One region of the Shewanella sp. GutDb-MelDb genome, then DNA from elsewhere that is predicted to be linked to it. Evidence: predicted binding sites of a transcription regulator. Region 1 holds the regulator's gene; the other holds the start of a gene.
What was found. Region 1 encodes sigma-54, which starts transcription at its own class of promoters, with help from an activator protein. Its sites were predicted from a motif close to GTTGGCACGNNNNTNGNNT; they were not measured.
Positions count from the first base shown of each region.

Region 2: a site for sigma-54 is predicted at 11,421-11,439, ahead of CXF82_RS11460 (YggN family protein). Genes of this name have one in related genera too.

Region 1 covers NZ_PJBM01000241.1:10,433-22,832, forward strand. The annotation lists gene lptA (lipopolysaccharide transport periplasmic protein LptA) at 1-207, shown strand, start outside; gene lptB (LPS export ABC transporter ATP-binding protein) at 204-935, shown strand; gene CXF82_RS15495 (RNA polymerase factor sigma-54) at 1,073-2,584, shown strand; gene hpf (ribosome hibernation promoting factor) at 2,615-2,902, shown strand; gene ptsN (PTS IIA-like nitrogen regulatory protein PtsN) at 2,905-3,348, shown strand; gene rapZ (RNase adapter RapZ) at 3,817-4,671, shown strand; gene CXF82_RS15515 (HPr family phosphocarrier protein) at 4,658-4,933, shown strand; gene mgtE (magnesium transporter) at 5,019-6,383, shown strand; gene CXF82_RS15525 (molybdate ABC transporter substrate-binding protein) at 6,480-7,268, opposite strand; gene CXF82_RS15530 (YiaD family glycine zipper/OmpA-like lipoprotein) at 7,498-8,166, opposite strand; gene CXF82_RS15535 (transposase) at 8,655-8,891, shown strand; gene CXF82_RS15540 (hypothetical protein) at 9,122-9,559, shown strand; gene CXF82_RS15545 (DUF4397 domain-containing protein) at 9,614-10,978, opposite strand; gene CXF82_RS15550 (FG-GAP repeat domain-containing protein) at 11,215-12,400, opposite strand, start outside.
Region 2 covers NZ_PJBM01000224.1:4,482-16,881, forward strand. The annotation lists gene nagK (N-acetylglucosamine kinase) at 1-649, shown strand, start outside; gene nagA (N-acetylglucosamine-6-phosphate deacetylase) at 709-1,845, shown strand; gene nagX (transmembrane glucosamine N-acetyltransferase NagX) at 1,973-3,127, shown strand; gene CXF82_RS11400 (sugar MFS transporter) at 3,390-4,703, shown strand; tRNA gene CXF82_RS11405 (tRNA-Thr) at 5,200-5,275, opposite strand; tRNA gene CXF82_RS11410 (tRNA-Phe) at 5,315-5,390, opposite strand; tRNA gene CXF82_RS11415 (tRNA-Thr) at 5,883-5,958, opposite strand; tRNA gene CXF82_RS11420 (tRNA-Phe) at 6,011-6,086, opposite strand; gene CXF82_RS11425 (cytochrome b) at 6,454-7,005, shown strand; gene CXF82_RS11430 (YceI family protein) at 7,028-7,603, shown strand; gene CXF82_RS11435 (oxidative damage protection protein) at 7,665-7,943, opposite strand; gene mutY (A/G-specific adenine glycosylase) at 7,946-9,010, opposite strand; gene trmB (tRNA (guanosine(46)-N7)-methyltransferase TrmB) at 9,277-9,990, shown strand; gene CXF82_RS11450 (50S ribosome-binding protein YggL) at 10,046-10,372, shown strand; gene glsB (glutaminase B) at 10,372-11,286, shown strand; gene CXF82_RS11460 (YggN family protein) at 11,490-12,311, shown strand.

The DNA of each region.
Region 1 (12,400 bases):
ACCTTGTTAGGTAATGCAACCTTGGAGCAAGAGGGCAGCCAAGTCACGGGTAACCGCATCAAGTACAATATCGGACTACAAAAATTAGTCGCAGAAAGTACAGGTAAAGGTAATGATCGCGTGATCACTATCATTCAGCCTGAAGCTTATCAAGAAGAGACGCCTGAAACCCCAGCCGCACCCATTAAAAAGCAGGAACAGCAATGACCCAAAAAACGCTGACCGTACGCAATTTAGCGAAAAGTTATAAGAGCCGAGCCGTTGTTCAAGATGTGAGTTTAACGGTCAAAACAGGGCAAATTGTTGGGTTATTGGGTCCTAATGGTGCAGGTAAAACCACAACATTTTATATGGTTGTTGGTTTAGTTCAGAGCGACAAGGGTCAGATCTTAATCGATGACGATGATTTAACCTTAGACCCAATGCATCTCCGAGCACGTAAAGGCATTGGCTACTTGCCACAAGAGGCAAGCATCTTTAGAAAGCTCTCAGTGCGTGACAATATCATGGCAGTATTACAGACTCGCAAAGATATCAATAACGAGCAGCGTGAAGAGCAACTTGAACACCTACTCGAAGAGTTTCACATCACCCATATCCGCGATAGCCAAGGCATGGCGTTATCAGGTGGTGAACGCCGCAGAGTTGAAATCGCTCGAGCACTGGCAGCCAACCCAAAGTTTATTCTACTCGATGAACCTTTTGCCGGCGTTGATCCAATATCGGTTATCGATATTAAAAAGATTATTGAACAGTTAAAAAGCCGTGGCTTAGGGGTGTTGATCACAGACCACAATGTGCGTGAAACATTGGACGTTTGTGAACATGCCTATATCGTAAGTCACGGAAATTTGATTGCAGAAGGCACACCTGCCGAGATATTAGATAATCAGCAGGTTCGAGCAGTGTACTTAGGTGAACAATTCAGGCTATAGTTAACCCACAGTATGCGGGTTTAATTGTATAGCATTAGCTAAGTATATGAATACAATCAAAGTGTTGACTCTTTAAGCTCTCTTCGTCAAATCACCGAGCTTCAACGTTTAATTACAGTGTAGGGAATAGCGGTAAGATGAAAGCGTCACTCCAGCTCAAAATGGGTCAGCAGCTAACTATGACTCCACAATTACAGCAGGCTATTCGCCTTTTGCAATTGTCCTCTTTAGAGCTGCAGCAAGAGATCCAGCAAGCATTAGACTCTAATCCACTGCTTGAATTAGATGAAGAGCAATCCGATGGCGAGCCTATCAGCAACGAAGATAGAACCACCAGTGACTCTGACAGCTATTCAGAGTCGGATAGCGACAATGAATACAGCAGTAACACAGATGTTGATCCACAGCAGGATAGCGCTGCGGTAGACACCTCTGATGCATTAACGCAAGATTCAATGCCAGATGAACTCCCAATGGATACTACTTGGGATGAAGTCTATACCGTGTCTTCGAATTCAAGCTCCGGCGGAATGCGCGATGATGATATGCCATTCCAAGGCGAAACCACTGAAGGTTTATACGAACATCTTGAATGGCAGAAAAATCTAACGCCTTTTTCTGATAATGACCTAGCGATTGCCACCGCCATTATTGATGCGGTTGATGAGCGAGGTTACCTTACTCAGAATTGTGAAGATATTCTTGAAGCAATGGGCGATCCAGAGATCGAGATAGACGAAGTGGAAGCCGTACTCAAACGCGTGCAGCATTTCGACCCTATCGGCGTCGCAGCCAGAGATCTCAGTGAATGTCTGCTTATCCAATTAGCTCAATATGCAGAAACAACACCCCATATAGACAATGCTCGCCTGCTCATTAAAGATTACTTAGATTTGATTGCTGGACGTGATTTTAGGCAATTGATGCGTAAGACTAAGCTCAAAGAGGATGACCTGCGTGATGCTATCACGCTTATTCAAACCTTGAACCCAAGACCGGGCCTAGCAGTCACGCGAAGTAAAGACGAATATGTGATCCCCGACGTTTCAGTGACAAAAAAGAAAGGCCGTTGGGTGGTTGAACTCAACCCCGACTACATGCCAAAAATCAACGTCAATCAACACTATGCTTCGATGGCTCGTAGCCAAAAAAATCAAGCAGATGGCCAATTTATTCGTAGTCACTTACAAGAAGCTAAATGGTTTATTAAAAGCATTGAGAGTCGTAATGAGACCCTCCTAAAAGTCTCCAACTGTATTGTGAAGTTCCAACAGGGATTTTTCGAATATGGTGATGAAGCCATGAAACCTATGGTACTCAACGACATTGCTGAAGCCGTAGAGATGCATGAATCCACTATCTCAAGGGTGACCACACAAAAGTATATGCATACCCCTAGAGGTATTTTCGAGTTAAAGTATTTCTTCTCTAGTCATGTCGGAACCGACGACGGTGGAGAGTGCTCATCAACAGCAATTAGAGCGTTTATTAAGAAGTTAGTCGCAGCTGAAAACCAACAGAAACCATTAAGCGATAGCAAAATGGCGCAACTGTTGGCAGAACAGGGGATTAAAGTTGCTCGACGTACCATCGCGAAATACCGCGAAGCAATGATGATCCCGCCCTCAAACCAACGCAAGAGTTTATAACTAAAATTAGACACTTGGAGGAATCTTTCTATGCAAATTAACCTTACTGGGCATCACATTGAAATCACTGCGTCACTGCGCAGTTATGTTGAAGAAAAATTTACAAAGCTTGAACGTCATTTCGATCAGATCAATAATGTGCACGTCATATTGAATGTTGAAAAAATGCAACAGATTGCCGAAGCACGAATTCACCTGAAAAAAGGTGAAGTTTTTGCCACTTCGGAACATGCGGACATGTACGCCGCAATCGACTCCCTGATCGACAAATTAGATCGTCAGGTTATTAAACACAAAGAGAAGCTGACCAAACACTAACGATGGAACTATGTACCATCCTGCAGCCGGAATGCACTACCTGTGCCACTCCGGGCAGTAAGAAAAAAGTACTGGAACTCATCAGCGATATTGCCGCTGCCCAGTACCCTACCCTTTCTTCACAAGAGATTTTCGAAAGCCTGTTGGCTCGCGAAAAAATGGGTAGCACAGGTATAGGCAACGGTATAGCAATCCCTCACGGGAGATTGGCTAATATTGACCATCCATTGGGCATATTAATCAAATGTGAAACACCGATATCTTTTGACTCGATAGATAAGCAACCGGTTGATATATTATTTGCCCTGTTAGTGCCCGCAGATCAATGTGAGCAACATCTCGCGACGCTGTCTTCAATGGCAGAAAAGCTTAACGACAAAGCGATCGTGAAGCAGTTGAGAAAAAGTAAGAGTGAATCTGAGTTATACGACTTAATCACTCAATAGTGAGAGGTTTCTGATCTGTCGAGCTTAGTTTTTACGCATTTTTTGATGTTCAAGAAGTACAAGACATGAGCAAAGAGAAACGCTTACACACTCTTGTAGGAATAGCTTAGAAACACTTAAACCAGTGTTCCTAAGCTATTGTTGCCGTGTTATAGGCTATTTGTGGAGAATAATTAAACTGCATTGCCTCCGTATCGTCCCACCTCGCCAAAATGATGTATAAACTGCGGTAAAAACAAACCTAAAAGTGCAACTATCTCGACGGACTCAAGTCCGTAAGTCGCTAGAGATTACCGATATACAAGCAGTAAGATTTAACGACCTAGGCATTTATTACAGCAATATTATTTATTATTACCAACTAGCCTAAGCTATTGCTTTAAGCCAGAAAAAAGTTAATCTATAATCTTGTACACCCCGTATACATTTATAAAACATTAATTCTAACTTTTATTAGGTAGTGAAAAGATGAAACTCGTTCTAGTCTCTGGTCGTTCCGGCTCAGGCAAATCAGTACTGTTAAGAATGCTAGAAGATCTCGGCTATTATTGTGTCGATAATCTACCATTGCCAATGATGGGCACCCTGCTTGAACAACTTTCTGGTAACTCAGAGTTAGTCGCTATTAGTGTTGATATCCGCAACATGCCAGAAAAAGAGAACGAATGGATTAAGCATCTGACCAATTTGCCAGAAGGCGTGGAGTTATTGAGCTTCTTTTTAAACTCTAGCGATGAAGTGCTCCTCAAGCGCTACAACGAAACTCGTCGTCTGCACCCTTTGTCTCATGCAAACATTTCATTAAAAGAAGCAATTCAGCTTGAAGGGCGCCAGTTGGAACCGCTCGCTAAGATCGTTGACCATTATATTGATACTTCTACCCTCAATATTTACGATCTCAATGACCAAGTACGTGAGATCTTATTAGGCAACGTCGATAAAGAGCTGATGATCAAGTTTGAGTCTTTTGGGTTTAAACATGGCATGCCAACTGAAGCTGATTTTATGTTTGACGTTCGATTTCTTCCAAATCCACATTGGGAGCCGGATCTCCGACCCATGACAGGGCTCGATAAACCCGTGCAAGAGTTTTTAAATCTGCACCCTACAGTCAATAAGTTTATCTGGCAGATCGAGAATTTATTGGAGACTTGGTTACCCGATTTAGAACGTAACAACCGCAGCTACCTCACTATCGCTATTGGTTGTACTGGTGGCCAGCATCGCTCTGTTTATGTCACAGAACGACTCGCTGAACACTTCAAAAAAGGCCGACATAAAGTCACTTCTAGCCATAGAGAGTTAAAAAATGCCAACGATTGAACGGCAAGTCACCATCTGCAATAAGCTCGGGCTACATGCCAGAGCGGCAACAAAATTGGTGGTTTTAGCCTCAGAATTTGATGCCCAAATCACTATTATTCAAGGTGAAAAGCAAGCTTCAGCGGTAAGTGTACTAGGCTTACTCATGTTAGAAACTGGAATGGGTAAATCCATACAGCTTCTCGCCAACGGCCCAGATGCAAAACCAGCGTTAGATGCCATATGTCATTTGATCAATACCAAATTCGACGAAGATAATTAGTCCGTCCATTTTCCTAATATTTGTTATTTATCCCCCTTTACTTACGTTATGATAAGCGCCTTTTAAAAGACCCTGCGAGGGACCCATGCCGATTGAAGTCTTAGACAACGAAACAACAGACCAACGCCTCAATCAGCTAAATAAAGCATTAGGTAGCGGGATGTTTGTTCATGTCCGCAATATGTTGCAGGATATGGCAGCCACCGATATCGCCTTTATTCTCGAATCTTCGCCGCCCCGCACCCGCCAAGTTTTATGGCAATTGATTGACCAAGAGCACACAGGTGAAATTCTTGATGAGTTAGGCGAAGAGCTTAAAGACAACCTTATTCGCCAAATGAGTCCAGAGCGCGTCGCTAAAGCGGCTGAAAGCATGGATACCGATGACTTAGCCTACATTCTTAGAAGCTTACCAGACAGCATCTTTAATGAAGTGCTGCAGTCGATGAGTGCCCAAGACCGTGTCAGGGTTGAGCAGGCGCTCTCTTATCCCGATGATACTGCTGGCAGTATCATGAATACCGATACTGTAACCCTAAGACCCGACGTCAATATCGATGTGATATTGCGCTATTTGAGAATTCGCGGCGAACTGCCAGCCGCAACCGATATGCTGTATGTGGTCGATAAACAGGACCGAGTACTCGGCGGTGTGCGCATTGCCGATCTACTCACCTGTAATCCAGATTCATCGATTAGAGAGATCATGGCCGCCGATCTCGAAGCTATTCCCGTGGGTATGTCCGACAGTGAAGTGGCGCAACTGTTTGAGCGTCATGACTGGGTTTCTGCCCCCGTTATTGATGATGATAACAAGTTGCTTGGCCGTATTACCATTGATGATGTGGTCGATGTTATTCGAGAAGATGCCGAACATTCGATGATGGGTATGGCAGGTATGGATGATGATACCGATACCTTTGGTCCTGTACTCAAAAGTACCTTTCGCCGTTCACTGTGGTTAACCGTCAACTTGTTTGCCGCGCTGCTCGCAGCATCGGTGAGTAATATGTTCGAAGGAACATTAGAGCAATTTGCCACTATCGCGATTTTAATGACCATTGTTCCCAGTATGGGCGGTGTTGCAGGTAATCAAACCTTAGCGCTGGTCATTCGTGGTATCGCCCTAGGTCAAATTGGTCAAAGTAACTCCAGGTGGCTTATTGGCAAAGAGCTTGCCATTGGCTTTCTGAATGGCTTGCTGTGGTCCGTTCTTGTGTTTGCAGCAGTGTGGGCTTGGAAAGGTGACATTACCTTGGGAGCAACGATTGGTGGAGCTATGCTCATCAACATGACGGTTGCAGGCCTTGCTGGCGCAAGTATTCCGTTATTGCTTAAAAAGATGAACATCGACCCAGCGCTTGCAGGCGGCATGGTATTAACCACAGTGACTGATGTTATCGGCTTATTTGCCTTCTTAGGACTGGCGACCGTATTCCTGATAAAGTAGCTTAAAGAAAGTTGAATAAACTAAAGACCGCCTTTTAGCTAATGCTAGAAAGCGGTCTTTTAGTATTCATCAGTCTTCACGCAGAGCTTGTTGTGTTTATCGTTTGAGTGGCGCTTTAAAACCATAGTTCGCTAAGATTGTTTGGCCCTTTTCAGATAACACAAACATTGCTAGTTTCCAGGCATCAGGTTGTGCAGCCTTTAACACGACTAAGCCATAATCTGCTCCCACCGCTATCTCATTGGGCAGCTGTACCACTTTCAAGCTAGGCACCTCTTTTTGTGCAAGAACGGCATTAGTGCAATAGGTTAAAAAGATGTCAGCGCGATTATTTTCCATCACCCAACCATAGGTATTACGGCCACTAGGTGCTTTAGCACTGGTTTCACCGCCCGTTAGCTGTAATGCTTTGTTCTCTAATTTATTTTTCGCCCCAGCAACTAATGCATCAGCCCTTGCAAAAACCTTCCACGCGTAATCACCAGACGGATCGGCTTTAGGAGTCGACGTGCCAAGACGAACGTCACTACTGAGCATCTGTTGTAATAAGTCATCATCAATTTCAACACTGGCTTGCGTCAACGCGCACATTTGGTTTTGTGCAAACATCACCACACTTTCTGCCAGTGCGTCATTTTGTAAGGTTTGTGGATGTTTCATATTGGCAGACGCAAACACATCCACAGTCTCACCCTTTTCAATACGCTTTCTGAGTAGACCTGAGGGTGCAAAATCGGTATTAACAGCCTGCTTCGACTCTAACTGATAAGCCGCAACAATATCTGACATGGCATTTTTTAAACTGCCCGCTGCGCGCATCTCTATCGGCGCAGCGGTTGCCGTTAGTGGCAATATTAATAACGAGGCTACAATCCATTTTTTCATGATAATTTCCATAGTAAGTACTGAAGGTACAATCGGTGTATATAACGATGCCGCCGATCAAAAAGCATTTACTCGCAAAAAACAACAGCCAAGGCTCCATCAGCAAAAGGGGCTTTAAAACTGTTGAAATGGATCACTCACAAATTAACGCCACCAGACAAAAAGTCGCAATTAATGAATAGCAAAAAGCCACCGAGTCGGTGGCTTTTTATCTGAATAAAGACACTAGTTAGCTTAGTGGGCTAAGTACTATCTCAACTCTGCGATTGTCTGCTCTGCCCGCTTTAGTCCCATTGCCTGCTATAGGTCTTTCTTCCCCCACGCCATGAGACACCACTCTTGCTGATGGAACCTGACGGCTCATCAAGTAGCTAGCGACTTCACTCGCTCTGACTTGCGACAGCCTCAAGTTATAAGATGCAGCACCAGAACTATCGGTATGACCCATCACATTGAGCTTGGTCTCATCATATTCTAACGCCACCAAAGCGACGCTATTTAACACTTGCTGCGCCCGTTGGCTTAGATCTGTTTGATCGACACCAAAAGTCACATCGTTTGGCATGTTCAAAATAATATTATCGCCACTTCGGGTGACACTGACACCAGATGACTGCAGTTGCTGACGCAATTCAGCTTCCTGTACATCCATGTAATAACCAATACCACCACCAAGGGCAGCCCCTGATGCAGCGCCAATTAAAGCACCTTTACCTCTATCACTTTTACTTGAAGAGGCAACTCCAATGACCGCACCAGCAAGTGCACCGATCAATGCACCATTAGTCGCTTTACCATTTTGGGATTCATTACTGTATGGATTGGTTGTCTGACAACCTGAAACGAACACTGCTGCAACCAGACAGCTTGCGATAATTCCGCCGTGCTTAACACTCATAAACATTACTCCTAACTGTCTTCACCCAAGTGAAGACGACAACATATCGAGTTATTTTGTTAACAGTATATAAGCAGGCAATTATTAGACAATGGCTACAAAATCAAGCGCGCTAAAATCGTACAGCTTACACGATATAAAATCCTGACAATTGCTAAGTCTGCGCACCAAAATCGCGCAAGTATGCCCTCATTTGTAGCCAACGCCACTTATATCACCCTGACACACAACAACCAAAAACCACAAACACTTGATCTGCAAGTGATTATTCTAGCGGTTTGTTTTGGCATAAAATGAGCATACCTATAAAGTAGTATTAGATTGAGTCGTATAAAGCGATATAGGAACACCCATGAAATTAATCCAGAAAGTTGCAACAAAGTACCAAGAGTTCACGCATATGATTATGCATATTGGCATCAGCCAGTGGGATGTCGAATAAGATCATTTTTATTAGATTAATTTAACGTATACATAAGAGGTGTCCAATGACAGCAGTAAACCACAGTATCAACCTCAGTATTATCAATGAAGTCAAAAGTAATGGTCGGCTGTTATCTGACGTAGCAAGGCAATATGGCGTGTCAACTAAGGCTGTTTATCAACTTGTGCGTCAAAGCGAACAACCGTCAACAAGCCGCACATTGACCTTAAGATCAGAGATTGAGCAACTACGCAGCCGTATTCAAGAGTTAACCTTAGAGCTGAGCCATATTACTCAATAAAACCCTGTTTAGCAGAGGTAAAGGTATATCATATTGCCCCAAATGAAATGATAGTGTTATCGTAATAACAATAATAATTGCGCGCTAATTTCACTTTTACCTCTGCGACTTATGCTATTGCAAGCAACTGCATTCGATGATTAATTAACTTTAAGTAACATTAAAAATCCACTCAAACGGCTGCGGTTACATTAAACTCACTAGCAGTGCTTACTAAAAAGGCTGTATTCATGGGATCCCACACATTAAATTCAATCAGTTCAACAATTAAAATAACTCTTAGCTCAATCGCCATTGTCTTTTCACTTTCGGCTTGTGTTAGTCAACATGATTTAATGGTCGAAAAAGGTTTCCCACTGCCCTATGCCGATGGCTTTGATGATGGCTGTCATAGTGGCAATAAAGCGGCGGGGAGTTTATTCGACGAATTCAAAAAAGACGTCAATCGCTTTAACAGCGATAAACAATACGGTCAAGGATGGTCTGATGGCTTTAGACAATGCGAAACTGAACAGGAAGCAGCGCAGCGTCAAACCAGAATAATGCTTGAGCAACAACGCTTACAGGAACAAAAGAAAGCCAATAATATTAGTCAGCAACACGCATTAGAGAAAGAAGTCATGAAGGGCGTCGACATCGACGCTCTCAAAAGCCTAGAGAAACAGTAGTGTAGAACATACCAGGCCGCGCAATAAACCGCGGTCTGTAATGTCTTAGCTCAACTAAAATAGTATCAGTCGGTAACCTAAAGGCTGTGTGTCATCTTTATTCAGTACCATGGTGTAGTTGCCTGCACTATCAAAAAACAGGGGTTCAGATTGGTAGAGTAAAGTGAGCGTTTCATTTTCATCTTCAAAGACGACATTAATCTCGTACTCTCCAGACTCTATGCTGATTGACTCCAACTCGGTGAACTCAAAATCAGTGATTTTATACTTAGCAGATTCAATGGTTTCGGTTGATTTAACAAAGTAGATGGTTAACGTTTCATAGTCGAAAACTAAGTTCGCTAGATCAATTTTATGGGTAAAAGCACGAGGACGATGATCATGAGTTAGCGTCATCCCTTTGGTCATTCCTAGCTCGTCCTCATAAACCAGTATCGATTTACTCTCATCTTGATTAAAGGTCACTAACAAGTTATTGGCTAACACCTCATTCGAATCTTTATTGGTAATCGTTACACCATAATCGTTATAACCTATGGTCTTGAAATCGCTTAAACTATGTTTGCCTAATTCATAAAGATACTGAGTCTCCTGATTACTTGCGATCGCTATATCAATATTATCAACACTGTTTAACGCGTTAAAAACACGATACTCAGCATTGGCATCAATATTGGCATATTGGGTTGGGCTACCCGTCGAATCAACAGCATCAATAGTGAGCTTAGGTGTTCCAGGGCCAAAACTATTACGGATAACAAATTTGTAAACCGTATTAGCGGTTAAATCCAGTGTTGCAGTAGTATAGATTGGCGTACTCTGTCCGGTCTGAGTCAAATACAGTACATATTCACCAGTATCAAACATTAACTCACTTGAATGATCCTTATAACTAAGCGAATCAAGCATGTTCGCGCCGCTAAAGTCCTCGCCATCCAAACCAAAATAAACATCATAAGTCGGCTCATCCATGGCGGCATGCATCACTAACATCTGCATTTTACTGTAGTCATCACTTTCATCCATATTCAATTCATCCATCTCACTGCGATCATATTGAATATCAAGTAATTCAGTAGCGCCATAATCACCGAGTAAGACAAAAAAATGTTCATCGTCATTTGAAAGTGAGAGTGTCGATGAATAGAGCGATAACTCATCGCCCAGCTCATCAGTGCCAATCACTTCCATCTCGGAACTCCCCGTATTGTAAACATAACGAGGTTGAGCATCAGCGTAGCTCACCGCTGTGTATTGATAACCATCTAAAACCAGCGCCGTTGCTGTGCTATTGGGTGACGCATTGTAATACTGTATGTAAGCTTCACTGCTTGAATCACTGTCATCATCTGAGCTACATCCGACAGCTGTAGCCAATGCAAGAAAGAGACAAGTAATACCCCGAGGTGTGAAATTCATTTATTTTCCTTAACTAATTAATGACAAACTCATTACCTATGACCAAGGATCCACGTCAAGAACTGTCAACAATTGCAATGTAAGGAAAGCCTTTGAATAGCTTTGTAAATTAGTGTTATTACTTGTATAGATTGAACAATAAATGACTTTTACGGAAGGATGAGATGTTAACGGAAGGCATAATAAAGACCAAATGAGCGTAAAGGAGCAGCAACTCGCTGCCCCTCAAGAATTATTTAGCTAGCGAAGAACACTCTAAATTGGTTGGCTAATGCTTTATCATCTTGCTTACCATATTTGATTAAGATGTCCTCTTTACCGTCGCCATTAAGGTCGTCGCTTTGCAGCATCCCGCCATCAATAGGCAACTTTAAATCGTGCTTTTCTGCATCACGACTAAATAAGCGTGAACCAGCTTGACCGAAATAGACTCTTAAGGTGTCTTCGTCATCAGATAGCATTAAATCTTTCAAACCATCGCCATTAAGATCTGCTAACTTGACCACTGGACTGCCACTTTGGCCTGAGCTTAAACTAAAGTTGAGTTCAACCTCTTTACTGACATTTGACTCTTCAGCAAAGCGTCCTTGTTCATCCATTTTAAACAAATGAACATCTTGATCGATACTGCCAGAAAGCAATGCACCGATAATCTGTGATACGCCGATATCAAACCCAGCCACCATCACTTCGACTTTATCGTCACTATCAATATCAACGAACTGTAGCCCCGTTAATGTGCCCTCTGCTTTAACAACACTGCTAGGCAGCTTCGGGAACACCAACTTGCCCTTTTGGCTTTCACCGAGATAGACCTCATAGTCGTTGGATCTATCAAATACACCTGAGCTTTTGGTATAGCGCACCACCAGATCAGTAATGCCGTCGTTGTTGATGTCCTTAAGCTCTTCCACTTTGCGATACACCAACTCACTTTGGTCGAGCTGCTCACCATAGGCATCACGCTTATTCCACCAGTCAATGCCACTTATAGGTTGGCGTACTGACACAAACTCTGTAATGGGGTGAAACATCTTGTCTTTTGTTTGTCGATAAAGCTCTAACTCTCCTTCTCCAATTTTGACAATGTCGACTAAACCATCAAGGTTAATATCGCTAGCATAGAGTTTGGACTGGGTATATGTGGCGCCATCTTCAAACAATCTAGACTGCGGTTTAATCGGCAACACTTGCTGCTTAAATTCACCGTTATCAGCAATAAATAGATGTACCTGATTAAAATCATGGATCAAAATATCGTCTTGTTTATCGCCATTTAAATCCGCGATAAATTCGCCTCGACTTAAATAATCTGGGCGGGATTTAAAGGATAAAGAATTGATATCAGCTAATGAGATTAATTCGGCATTGGCGGTGTCTTTTTGAGGCTGAAAAAGTAGCAGTTCATCTTGCGATAAAAAG
Region 2 (12,400 bases), on a different contig from region 1:
GGGTGTTAATGTCTCTAGATTTTTCCAAGATGTGATGGACTGGCAACACCCATTTGCTTGCATGTATCTCACCACAGATCTTCATACTGCCTGTATCGGCGCGCACAAAGGTGGCGATGGCGCAGTCATCATTACCGGAACGGGCTCTTGTGGTTATGCTCATGTTGGCGGTAAAGAGCTTTGCTTAGGCGGCCATGGTTTTGGCTTAGGTGATAAAGGTAGTGGTGCTTGGCTTGGGCAAAAAGCCAGTGAACAAGCATTATTAGACTTGGACGGGTTCGGCGAAAAAACCATACTCACCTCGCGTCTATTTACTCATTTCAATGTTAATAATGCGATGGGTATCGTTGAGAATTTGGCAGGACAATCTTCGAGTACTTATGCCAAATTAGCGCGCATGGTGTTTGAGTCTGCACAGCGCAAAGATGGCGTGGCTCAGGATATTGTACGTGAAGGTGCTAGTTATATTAGTGAGCTCGCGAGAAAGCTCTTTGCCATCACACCGCCACGTTTTTCGATGATTGGTGGGCTAGCTGAGCCGCTAGCACCATGGCTAGATGATGACGTCACGGCTAGAATGTCGCCCACATTAAGACCGCCAGAATGGGGCGCTGCATTTTATGCTCAGCAGGAGCATGCTAAAAAATAGGCGCGATAAGCTGTTTTTATTTCGTTGATGGTATCGTCAATACATAGAGTGAGTTGCAAATGAAGCAAACATTAATCGCAGACCGTATTTTTGATGGTCAGCAGTTTCATCATGATCTACCTGTCACCGTTGAAGATGGACATATTCTTGCTTTTGATACCGTAAAAGGCGCAAAAGAGTCACGGGTTGACGGTAGCATTACCCCAGGTTTTATTGATGTACAAGTCAATGGCGGTGGTGGCGTATTATTTAATTCATCACCGACGAGGAAAGGAATTGAGGCGATTGGGCAAGCACACGCAAAGTTTGGCACAACCGCTTATTTGCCCACTTTAATTACTGATGATTTTAGTGTTATGGAGCAAGCTGCGGATGCGGTGGCTGATGCCATTGAGTATGGAAGTGCTGGTGTGATTGGAGTGCACTTTGAAGGGCCACACCTATCGATACCGAAAAAGGGTGTACACCCTCAGCCGCATATTAGGCGTATTTCAGATGCCGAACTTAATATTTTTAGCCGTCAAGACTTAGGCATAAAAGTGGTCACACTTGCGCCTGAAAACGTCTCTCCAGATGTCATTGCAGCGTTAGTTAAGGCTGATGTAAAAGTGTGTCTTGGCCATTCTAATGCTGACTATGATACGGTCAAAGCGGCATTAGATGCAGGCGCTACTGGTTTTACTCATTTGTTTAATGCGATGTCTGCTTTTGGTTCTCGAAACCCAGGAATGGTCGGTGCGGCGCTTGAAAGTACTGATGCCTGGTGTGGACTGATTGTTGATGGTCATCATGTTCATCCTACAGCTGCTAAAGTGGCCATTAATGCCAAGCCGCGGGGAAAAGTCATGTTAGTCACCGATGCTATGCCACCCGTTGGGCTTGATGGCGAGGTGAGTTTTGAATTATTTGGCACGCAAGTATTACGTGTCGGTGATAGGTTAAATGCCGTTACTGGTGAACTTGCTGGCTGTGTCCTTGATATGGCTGCTGCAGTGGCAAATACTATTTCAATGTTAGATATCTCTGCAGAAGAAGCATTGAGAATGGCGTCAATGTATCCCGCAGAGTTTTTAGGGATTAGTCAGCAGTTTGGCTCACTTGCGACAGGAAAGCGAGCAGACATAGTGGTGATGAATGATCAGTTTAAGGTGCAGCAAACCTTTATCGCGGGTCAGTTGATTTATGCAAGCTCGTAAAGGCTACTTGTTGCCTTAGCTTTTTCTAAGCCTCTGTAGCACATGCTATAGGGGCTTTTTATTATCTACGATGATCTAGCAGTAGCCAGTTCATCTACTTGCTTAAAGAGTGTTTCTAATGACAATAATAAATGACACCCAGCCGCAGGCTTGCTCGAACGAGAAAAAACAAAAAGTAAGGCTTAAGTCTCTTGATGCACTGCGTGGTTTTGACATGTTTTGGATTTTAGGCGGCGAGGCGATATTTGCAGCCCTTGTGCTACTCACGGGATGGAGTGGCTTTAAATGGTTAGACACGCAAATGCACCATAGCCCTTGGCATGGTTTTACTTTTTATGACCTGATTTTCCCACTGTTTATCTTTTTATCTGGTGTGGCTCTTGGGCTATCGCCCAAACGCCTAGATAAACTGCCAATGCGTGAGCGTATGCCGCTTTATCAGCATGGGATTAAACGATTAGCCTTATTGTTGTTGCTAGGCATGGTCTATAACCATGGTTGGGGCACGGGGTTCCCAATGGCACTTGGTGATATTCGCTATGCCAGTGTATTGGGCCGCATTGCCTTTGCTTGGTTTTTCTGTGCGCTGTTAGTTTGGCATACAAGCCTGAGAACCCAAGTAATATTCACTGTCGCTATTTTGGTTGGTTACAGCTTATTGCAGCTTTTCCCCTTTTTGACCCTTGATAATTCTGGCGCCTTCACTGCAACAGGGTCGATTAATGCGGCCATCGATAGCTTATTATTACCCGGCGTGATTTATCAAGATGCTGCCGTTGATCCTGAGGGGATCTTATCGACAATCCCGGCGGTGGTAAATGGCTTGTTTGGCGTGTTTGTCGGTCATTTTATTGTTAAATCACATGTGAAAGGTGAAGGGTTTAAAGTCGCTGTGATGACCACACTAGGTTTAGCGTTATTAGGCATTGGTTGGTTGATCTCTCCCATCATTCCTGTCAATAAAACATTGTGGACCAGTAGTTTTGTACTGGTGACTTCTGGATGGAGCTTGCTGCTGTTAGCGCTATTTTATGGTGTTATTGATGTTATGAGGCTAAGCAGATGGGCATTTCCTTTTATCGTGATTGGCTGTAATGCTATTGTGATCTACTTAGCGACAAGCATTGTCAATTGGCAGTACACCGCAGATAGCTTGTTTGGTGGGGTGATAAAATGGTTCCCCGTTTCTGCTCAAAGTCTTATCGCTGTGATAGCGTTATTACTAGTGCAATGGCTGGTGCTTTATTGGATGTATAAACGCTCAATCTTCATCAAAGTTTAAGGGGTTGTGATTACGATGCTTAACGGTTGTGGTTGCATAGTTGATAGTGCAATGTCCCTCTATGGATATAAATCGTTAAACGATACAAATGACAGCGTTGTCTTTTTGGTCGCAATGTTTTAACATCAATGAAACAAAAGCCAATGGTAGACACTAAAAACAGATATAAATCTGTTGTTGGCAATTCAATATAATGAAGGATGGGATAACAAGTCACGCTGTTATCATAAATTTAATTACAATAAGAAGCAGGTAGAAATACATGACAGCATCGACTCAGGCCCAAGCCAGCCCTCAGAGCAGTATTCTGCCTATGTTCATTATAGGTGTGCTCTTTTTTATCTTCGGATTTGTGACATGGCTTAACGGCTCTTTGATCCCATTCCTTAAAATTATTTGTGAACTAAATGAGTTTCAAGCGTTATTTGTGACGTTTGCGTTCTATATTGCCTACACAGTGATGGCATTGCCGATGTCGTCGATACTTAAAAGAACGGGTTATAAAAATGCGATGGCTATTGGCCTCGCTATCATGGCAGTCGGTTCGTTGTTGTTTATTCCTGCTGCGCAGAGCGCGAACTTTATGCTGTTTTTAGGCGCATTGTTTGTATTAGGCACTGGCTTAACTATCTTGCAAACTGCTTCTAACCCTTATGTGGTGCTTATTGGTCCTAAAGAAAGTGCTGCGATGCGTATTAGTATCATGGGCTTGATTAACAAAGGGGCAGGGGTCATCGTGCCGCTGTTGTTTACGGCATTGGTTTTGTCTGGTTTTGAAAACTTTACCGCAGATCATTTAGCGGCGTTAACCGAAGTTGAACGTACCGCGCAAATTAACGAACTCTCATCAAGATTGATAACTCCCTATATTTATATGGCAGTGGCACTGACTTTTCTCATTGGCTTAGTTAAGTTTTCATCATTACCTGAATTAGAGTTTGAAGAAGCTGCAGAGCATCAAAGTAAAGGCAGTATTACCCACTTCCCACAAGTTATCTTAGGTGCTTTAGCTCTTTTTGCTTATGTGGGGGTCGAGGTGATCGCTGGCGATACGATTGGTTTGTATGGGGCTAGTTTGGGGGTGAATAACTTCGCATCGTTAACCTCTTATACAATGGTCTTTATGGTATTGGGTTACATTATTGGCGTAACTTGTATCCCCAGGTTCATTAGTCAGGAAAAAGCGTTATTAGGTTCGGCGATTGCCGGTATCTTATGCATTATTGGCGTAACAATGAGTTCTGCAGAAAGTACTGTGATTGCAGAGGTTTTATGGGGCTGGAGCGGGATCCCCGTTATTCCTAATACTGTTACTTTCGTAGCCATGATGGGACTGGCTCATGCGTTAGTTTGGCCGTCAATCTGGCCTTTAGCACTTGAAGGCTTAGGTAAGTTCACGGCGCAAGGTTCAGCGTTGTTGATTATGGGGATTTCAGGTGGAGCCATCCTACCTTTGATATTTGGTAAGGTTGCTCACTTTGCTGAGAATACACAGCTCGCTTATTGGGTATGCTTACCTTGCTACCTCTTTATTCTGTTCTACGCCCTAAAGGGTCATAAGATGCGTAGTTGGTAAGTATGTTTGTTAAAACCCACTAACCTTAAGGGAGCCATTGGCTCCCTTTTTTGTTTTTGTAACATAGGAAAGTGCCGTTATATCTAAACGACTTGGAAATACTTCTTTAAGAGGCGTTTCGCGAGTTTAACACTTGGCGTGTGGATGTAGGAATGCAGCTCCCTTTCCAAGGCTGCAATCATTACCCACCCAAGCTTTCTTCATGGATGGGGGGAATGTCAGTCGTGTAGGGCATGTTATTGATCTTGCTTAAAGCAGATTAAACTTCCACTTAATACTGAATGTCCAACTGTCTTGGATATATATATATCAGCAATGTTTAATGTTAGCGTTGAGAGGCGGTTGTGCTGTTGAAGTTGGGGCTAATTGAGGGGGGAGGTAGTAAAATCTAATTTGCAGTGTCTGTAGTCGTTATAAAGCGCATCAATAATGGTTACTGAACTGATAATCGCCAGATACAAAAAAGCCACTCTAATGAGTGGCTTTTTTGTTTTTATGGTGCCGGCACCAAGAGTCGAACTCGGGACCTACTGATTACAAGTCAGTTGCTCTACCAACTGAGCTATGCCGGCTTATCTTGCTAATAAGTTAAACAACTCATTATAAAATGTTGGTGCCCGAACCCGGAATCGAACCAGGGACACGAGGATTTTCAATCCTCTGCTCTACCGACTGAGCTATTCGGGCAACTAAGCTATATAAATATATGCGTTAGATTTGTTACTTCAAACTAAGCCTTGAAAGCCTGTCTCGTTTGGAGTGCGCGTATATTATAGCGATGCTTTAAATCACGCAAGTGCTTTTTTCGATAACTGCCTAACAAATAGCCGTACAGTCAAAAATATCACTATAAGCTATTATTTTGCTGATTAATTAGTCTAGAAAAACAATGCAGTGGTGCTCTTGAGCTTGTTTATAGGTGAGTTTGTAGTGGCATAGTTAATTTGGCCACCTAATTAGTTGACCACTACAGTTAGCCTTATTCTGCTTGTATATCACGACTAATTAAAAGAGTAGTGGAGGAGCGAGATATTCAATATCAGCTGCGGATGCTTACTATTGATGGTATTTGCTGGATCGGGGTCTAAAGTGTCAACTTATCTGAGGACGGGATAGGCTTAGAAAATGAAGGTTTAGAAAACAAAAAAGCCACTCTATTGAGTGGCTTTTTTGTTTGTATGGTGCCGGCACCAAGAGTCGAACTCGGGACCTACTGATTACAAGTCAGTTGCTCTACCAACTGAGCTATGCCGGCTTATCTTGCTAATAAGTTATCTCTTTACACAGAAAAACTCATTATAAAATGTTGGTGCCCGAACCCGGAATCGAACCAGGGACACGAGGATTTTCAATCCTCTGCTCTACCGACTGAGCTATTCGGGCAACTAAGCTATATAAATATATGCGTTAGATTTGTTACTTCAAACTAAGCTTTGAAAGCCTGTATCGTTTGGAGTGCGCGTATATTATAGCGCAGAGATTTATCCTGCAAGGGCTTTTTGTTATTAGCGTGACTGTTCGCTTAGTTTGTGTGCAGTTCTAAATAAAAGAACAATAGCTGCATTACTGACGGTGTGGCAGAAGGCACATTATTTCGCTAGTAACGTAAACCTCACTGCATAGTGAGGCTTATGTGTGCCGTTAAAAGCAATACCATTCGAAATAATAGAATGTAAAGGTCAATATTTGCTGATTTTATATCCTAAAATAGAATGTATGATGATTTCATCTTATGAATTCAGGGGGCGTAATGCTCTTAAATACAAAAAAGTCTTACGGCCTAGTCGCTATCCTTTTTCATTGGCTTTCTGCTTTAGCCGTTATAGGCCTATTTGCCGTTGGTTTTTGGATGGTTGATTTAACTTATTACAGTGAATGGTACAAAACGGCGCCATATCTACACAAAAGCGTTGGGCTAATATTGTTATTGCTGACGCTTAGCAGAATATTCTGGCGAATGTTCACTCCCAACCCAAAGAGTTTAGCCAGTCATAAAAGGTGGGAGAGAAGTGCAGGCCATATAGCGCACGGTGTTTTATACCTGCTCCTGCTTGTCATTATGGTTAGCGGTTTCTTAATTTCTACCGCTGACGATCGAGGTATATGGGTATTTAATTGGTTTGAAATACCCAGTCTTGGGGTATTTATGGAAGACCAAGCCGATATCGCCGGCGTGATCCACCAATACGCAGCATACAGTTTAATCGGTTTAGTGCTGATCCATGCACTTGGTGCATTGAAACATCACTTTATCGATAAAGATTCAACACTACTCAGAATAATCAAAATTAAAAATGACTAATCTTTATATGGAGAAAATAACAATGAAAAAGGGTTTATTGGCAACGGCATTGGCAACAACGTTGATGATGGCGAGTACGGCACAAGCAGCAGATTACGTCATCGACACCGAAGGTGCTCATGCCTCTATAGAGTTTAGGGTAAGCCATCTAGGTTATAGCTTCGTAGCAGGTCGTTTTAATACTTTTGAAGGGGACTTCTCATTTGATCAAAGCAAGATTGCAGATTCAAAGGTCAATGTCACCATTAATACAACCAGTATCGATTCAAACCACGCTGAACGTGATAAACATTTACGCAGTCCGGACTTTTTAAATACTGCAAAATTTCCTACTGCGACGTTTGAATCTACCTCGGTTGAGGATAAAGGTGATGGTAACTTTGTACTAAAGGGGAATTTCACCTTAAACGGTGTAACCAAACCATTAGCGATTGATGCAAAAGCAATAGGAGAGGGAAGTGACCCTTGGGGCGGATATCGTGCTGGATTTACCGGTAGCACTGAATTTGCGCTAAAAGATTACGACATTAAAATGGATTTAGGCCCAGCATCTTCTCACGTTAGCTTAAACCTCGTCGTTGAAGGTATGCGTCAGTAATCGTATTGTTACGTTGTAAGCCATAAAAAAAAGGCGCCTTTCGGCGCTTTTTTAATATGTGCTATTCGTCGTCTTTTTCAGGAACAAAGCCTTCGATCTCGACATCTTTTCCTTCAAACAGAAAGTTAACCATCTGCACTTCTAGGAATTTTCGGTCATCGACATTCATCATGTTGAGTTTCTTTTCATTGATAAGCATGGTTTGCTTTGATTGCCAAAGCGTCCAAGCTTCTTTACTCACATTGTCGAAAATACGCTTGCCTAAATCACCAGGGTAAAGCTGAAATCCTAAGCCTTCAGCTTCTTTTTTAAAATATACGCAATTTACTGTGCGAGCCATGATTACTCCTTATTTAATACAGAACCTAAACTCGCTAGAATCCGCTCAGTCGCTGAGGCTAAACCAACTTTAGGTGGATGAGGTAAGTTATACCAGACAGAGGAGTCTTGTTCCATGATCTGGTTATCGCTAATCTTGTTTATTGATACTAAAACGGGTTGAATATCGAGGTGGAAATGGCTAAAGGTGTGTCTAAAGCCAACCAAATCCTCGCGATGACTAATATCGTACGCTTGATTGCTCAAATGCTCGTCTAGTTCATCTTTAGTCGAAAATTGAGCAAAACACCAAAGTCCACCCCAAATCCCACTCGGTGGGCGTTTTTGCAAATGGACATTATTTTGCTGCTCTAATACCAGTAGCCATGCAGCTTTTACCGGAATGACTTTTTTAGGCTTCTTACCTGGATATTCCAGCTGGCGGCCCGAGAGTTGAGCTTGGCAGTCAATTGCAACGGGGCAAGCTGGGCAATTGGGTTTAGAGCGAGTGCATACTGTTGCGCCGATATCCATCATTGCTTGATTATACTTTTGAATCTCTACGTTTGGCGTTAATTGCTGCGTGAGCAGCCAAAGTTTATCTTCTACCGGTTTTTTGCCAGGCCACCCTTCGATTTTGCCATGCCTTGCAAGCACACGTTTTACGTTGCCATCAAGGATGGGGTGATTTAATCCAAGCGATAACGACAGAACGGCACCAGCTGTCGAGCGACCTATACCTGGCAATGCCAGTACGTCATCAAAATCGACAGGGAAAATACCTTGATGTTGCTCAACTATTTGTTGGGCGGCTTTATGAAGGTTACGTGCTCTGGCGTAATAACCTAAGCCAGTCCAGTGATGCAGCACTTCATCTTGGTCTGCTGACGCTAAAGTGTCGATGTTTGGGAAGCGCGCGATAAACTTTTCAAAGTAAGGAATAACCGTGGCAACTTGGGTTTGCTGCAACATAATCTCTGATATCCATACTTTATATGGGGTTTTACTTTGCTGCCAGGGGAGTTGCTTACGACCATGGACATCGTACCAACTAATAATTCGGTCTGAAAAGAGTGGGGTAGTTTTCATCGCCGCAGTGTAACTACCAGTGGCGATTTAAACAAGTTGCAGTTGTTCATTGATAAGGGGGCCGGTTTTGCTGTCAACGTGAGGGAGCCTGGTGAAATAGCGCTAGATTGACCCGTTAATCGAGTATTTTTTGTAAAAGTAGCTCTGTAACTCGCACAAACTGAAATAATGGGTATAATTTTGCGTCAATAAGGCTTGCGCTAAAGGTCTAACTTTGGATAATGCCTTTCTTTTAAAATTAATAGCTATCTTAAGCGAGGGCGAAAATGAGCGAAGTAACAACCGCTGAATTCAATGAAGAAGGTAAATACCTTCGCAAAGTAAGAAGCTTTGTATTAAGAGAAGGCCGCCTTACAAAAGGGCAAGCACAAGCGTTGGAGCAACAATGGCCAGCCATGGGCCTAGATTATACGCCTGAACCTATCGATTTAGTCGAGGTTTTTGGTCGTGAAGCTGACACCGTGCTTGAGATCGGTTTCGGTATGGGCGCTTCATTAGTTGAAATGGCTAAAGCGGCTCCAGAGTTAAACTTTATCGGTATTGAAGTACATAAGCCGGGTGTTGGCGCCTGTTTGTCTATCGCGGCAGAAGCTGGGGTGACTAACCTGCGCGTGTATCATCATGATGCGCTTGAAGTGTTAGAAAACAGCCTTGCTGATGCAAGTTTGGCAAGGTTGCAGTTATTCTTCCCTGATCCGTGGCACAAAACACGTCATCATAAGCGTAGAATAGTACAGGCACCTTTTGCTGAGCTTATCCGCAACAAACTTAAAGTGGGTGGCGTGTTCCATCTGGCGACAGATTGGGAAAACTACAGTGAGCACATGTTAGAAGTCATGAACAGTGCGCCTGGTTATAAAAACCAATCGGCGACAGGTGATGTTGTTGAGCGTCCTGAACATCGTCCGCTAACAAAGTTCGAAGCACGTGGTCATCGCTTAGGTCATGGCGTTTGGGACCTTATGTTTGAGCGTGTCTAAGCGTTATATAGTTCGTTAATTTAGTTTTTATTTATCACCATTGAGGAGTTCCACCATGGCAGCTAATCGCAGTCGTCGTTTACGTAAAAAGTTACGCGTTGATGAGTTTCAAGAGTTTGGATTCGATACAAACTGGACTTTCAATGAGTCTGTAACTGAAGAGCAGATTGATTCAATTGTTGATCAGTTCATCGAGACAATTATTGAACCTAGAGATCTTGGGTTCCATGGCGGCGGACATAAAGAGTGGGAAGGTATTATTGCTACTCAAGATATCGGTAAATGTACAGATGAAGACCGAGCTGCAGTTAAAACCTTCTTCGAAGGCCAACCTGTTGCAGATGTCGAAATCGGTGAGCTATACGATATTTGGTGGAGCTAATGCCTGAATTGGCATTACTTGAGGAGGTCGTGAAGAAAGTACGACCTCTTTTAGGTAAGGGTAAAGTTGCAGATTACATTCCTGCTCTTGCTGAGGTAAATGCTAATAAACTGGGTATAGCCGTGACCACCAGAGATGGTGTCACGATAGGGGCTGGAGATTATCTCGAGCCCTTTTCAATTCAAAGTATTTCAAAAGTATTTAGCTTAACACTGGCGTTAATGCATTACGAAGAGCCTGAAATTTGGTCACGTGTTGGTAAAGAGCCATCAGGACAATCTTTTAATTCTCTAGTGCAAGTTGAGTTAGAAAAAGGGCTACCGAGAAACCCATTTATTAATGCGGGTGCCTTGGTCATTGCTGACCTGTTGCAAGGTCGGTTAGGTGCGCCAAAGCAGCGAATGTTAGAAATTGTACGTGAGCTCAGTGACAATCCAAGAGTGGGTTACGACAAAGTCGTTGCTAATTCTGAATATCAACACAGTGCGCGTAATGCTGCTATCGCTTATTTGATGAAGTCGTTCGGTAACTTTAATAATGACGTTAATACCGTTCTTAAGAGTTATTTTCATTATTGCTCTTTGAGAATGAGTTGTGCTGATCTGTCTAAAGCAATGTTATACCTCGCTAACAGAGGTAAAAACCTCGCAGGAAAACAACTGATCACACCGGTACAAACTAGGCAGTTAAATGCTTTGTTAGCCACTTCGGGTTTATATGACGGCGCTGGTGAGTTTGCTTATCGCGTTGGTATGCCCGGAAAAAGTGGCGTCGGCGGAGGTATTATTGCCGTTATTCCAGGGGATATGTCTGTTTGTGTATGGTCACCGGAACTCGATGCTAATGGTAACTCTCTTGCTGGAACTGCCGCGCTAGAGACACTTTGCCAAACGCTTGGTCGTTCAATTTTTTAATTTCCTGCTTTAACTCATCTGCTAATGTAATAATTAGCCAATAGTTCGTAGTATTGGCTAATTATTCCTATCTTATTATCAATAAAGTCACACCATTAATTCCACTAATCCTTTTATAATAATGACTTATGTTCTTTGGCATGTTACGTGCATTATCTATTCTATATAACATGATATTAACAAAGCGATAAAGGACTAAAGCAATGAAAAGACTACTTACCTCTGTTGGTGTATCCGCTGTACTACTGTCAGCCTCTAGTGTGCAAATAGTTAATGCAAATGAAGATTCAGATAAGCACTTTAAAAATGAATGTGAAGTATCGTTAAATTACGACGTTACCGTTGAGCCGAAAAAATTGACCGTAAGTGAAGTCGGTAAAGAACAGTACAGAATTGAAATGAATAAGCTTTTTGTCAATGGTGAACAAGTACCGCTTAACAAACAGCAGCAAGCATTGGTAAACCAATACGCCGATGAGGTTTCTGCTCAAATTCCCGAGGTTATCGAGCTTGTTAATGATGCCGTAGCAATGGCTTCGACAGCGGTGAGTATGGCATTGACTCCTTTGTTAGGTGATGCAACTGGCGCTAAAATTGATGAAATGATGGATGGTTTGCAACAGCGCATTGAAAATGTGGCCTATCAGCATGGTGACACATTTTACCTTGGTGCAACCGAGTCTTCGCTTGAAAATGCATTTGGAGAAGAGTTTGAGCAAGAGATGGAGCAGCTAGCCCAAAACTCTATCGGCACTATGGTGATGACGCTAGGAAGCGAAATGATGTCGGGTGAAGGCGGTTCGTTTGAGCAGAAAATGGAGTCATTTTCAACCAAAATGGAATCAATCGGCGATGACATAGAGCTGCAAATGGAAGGGCAAGCACAAGATCTTGAAATTCGTGGTGAAAAGCTCTGTAAGAGATTTAAGTCTTTAGTGGTATTAGAGAAAGAGCTACACACTCAAATACCTGAATTAGCAAAGTACTCTTTGATAGCGACGGCAAACAAAGAAATGCGTGAGTAAACATTAATCGTTATTTTTAGATCCAAAACTCCTTGGTAAAAATAGTTCTTGTGTTGCTGAGCTAAATTGCAACAACCCCTGCATCCCAC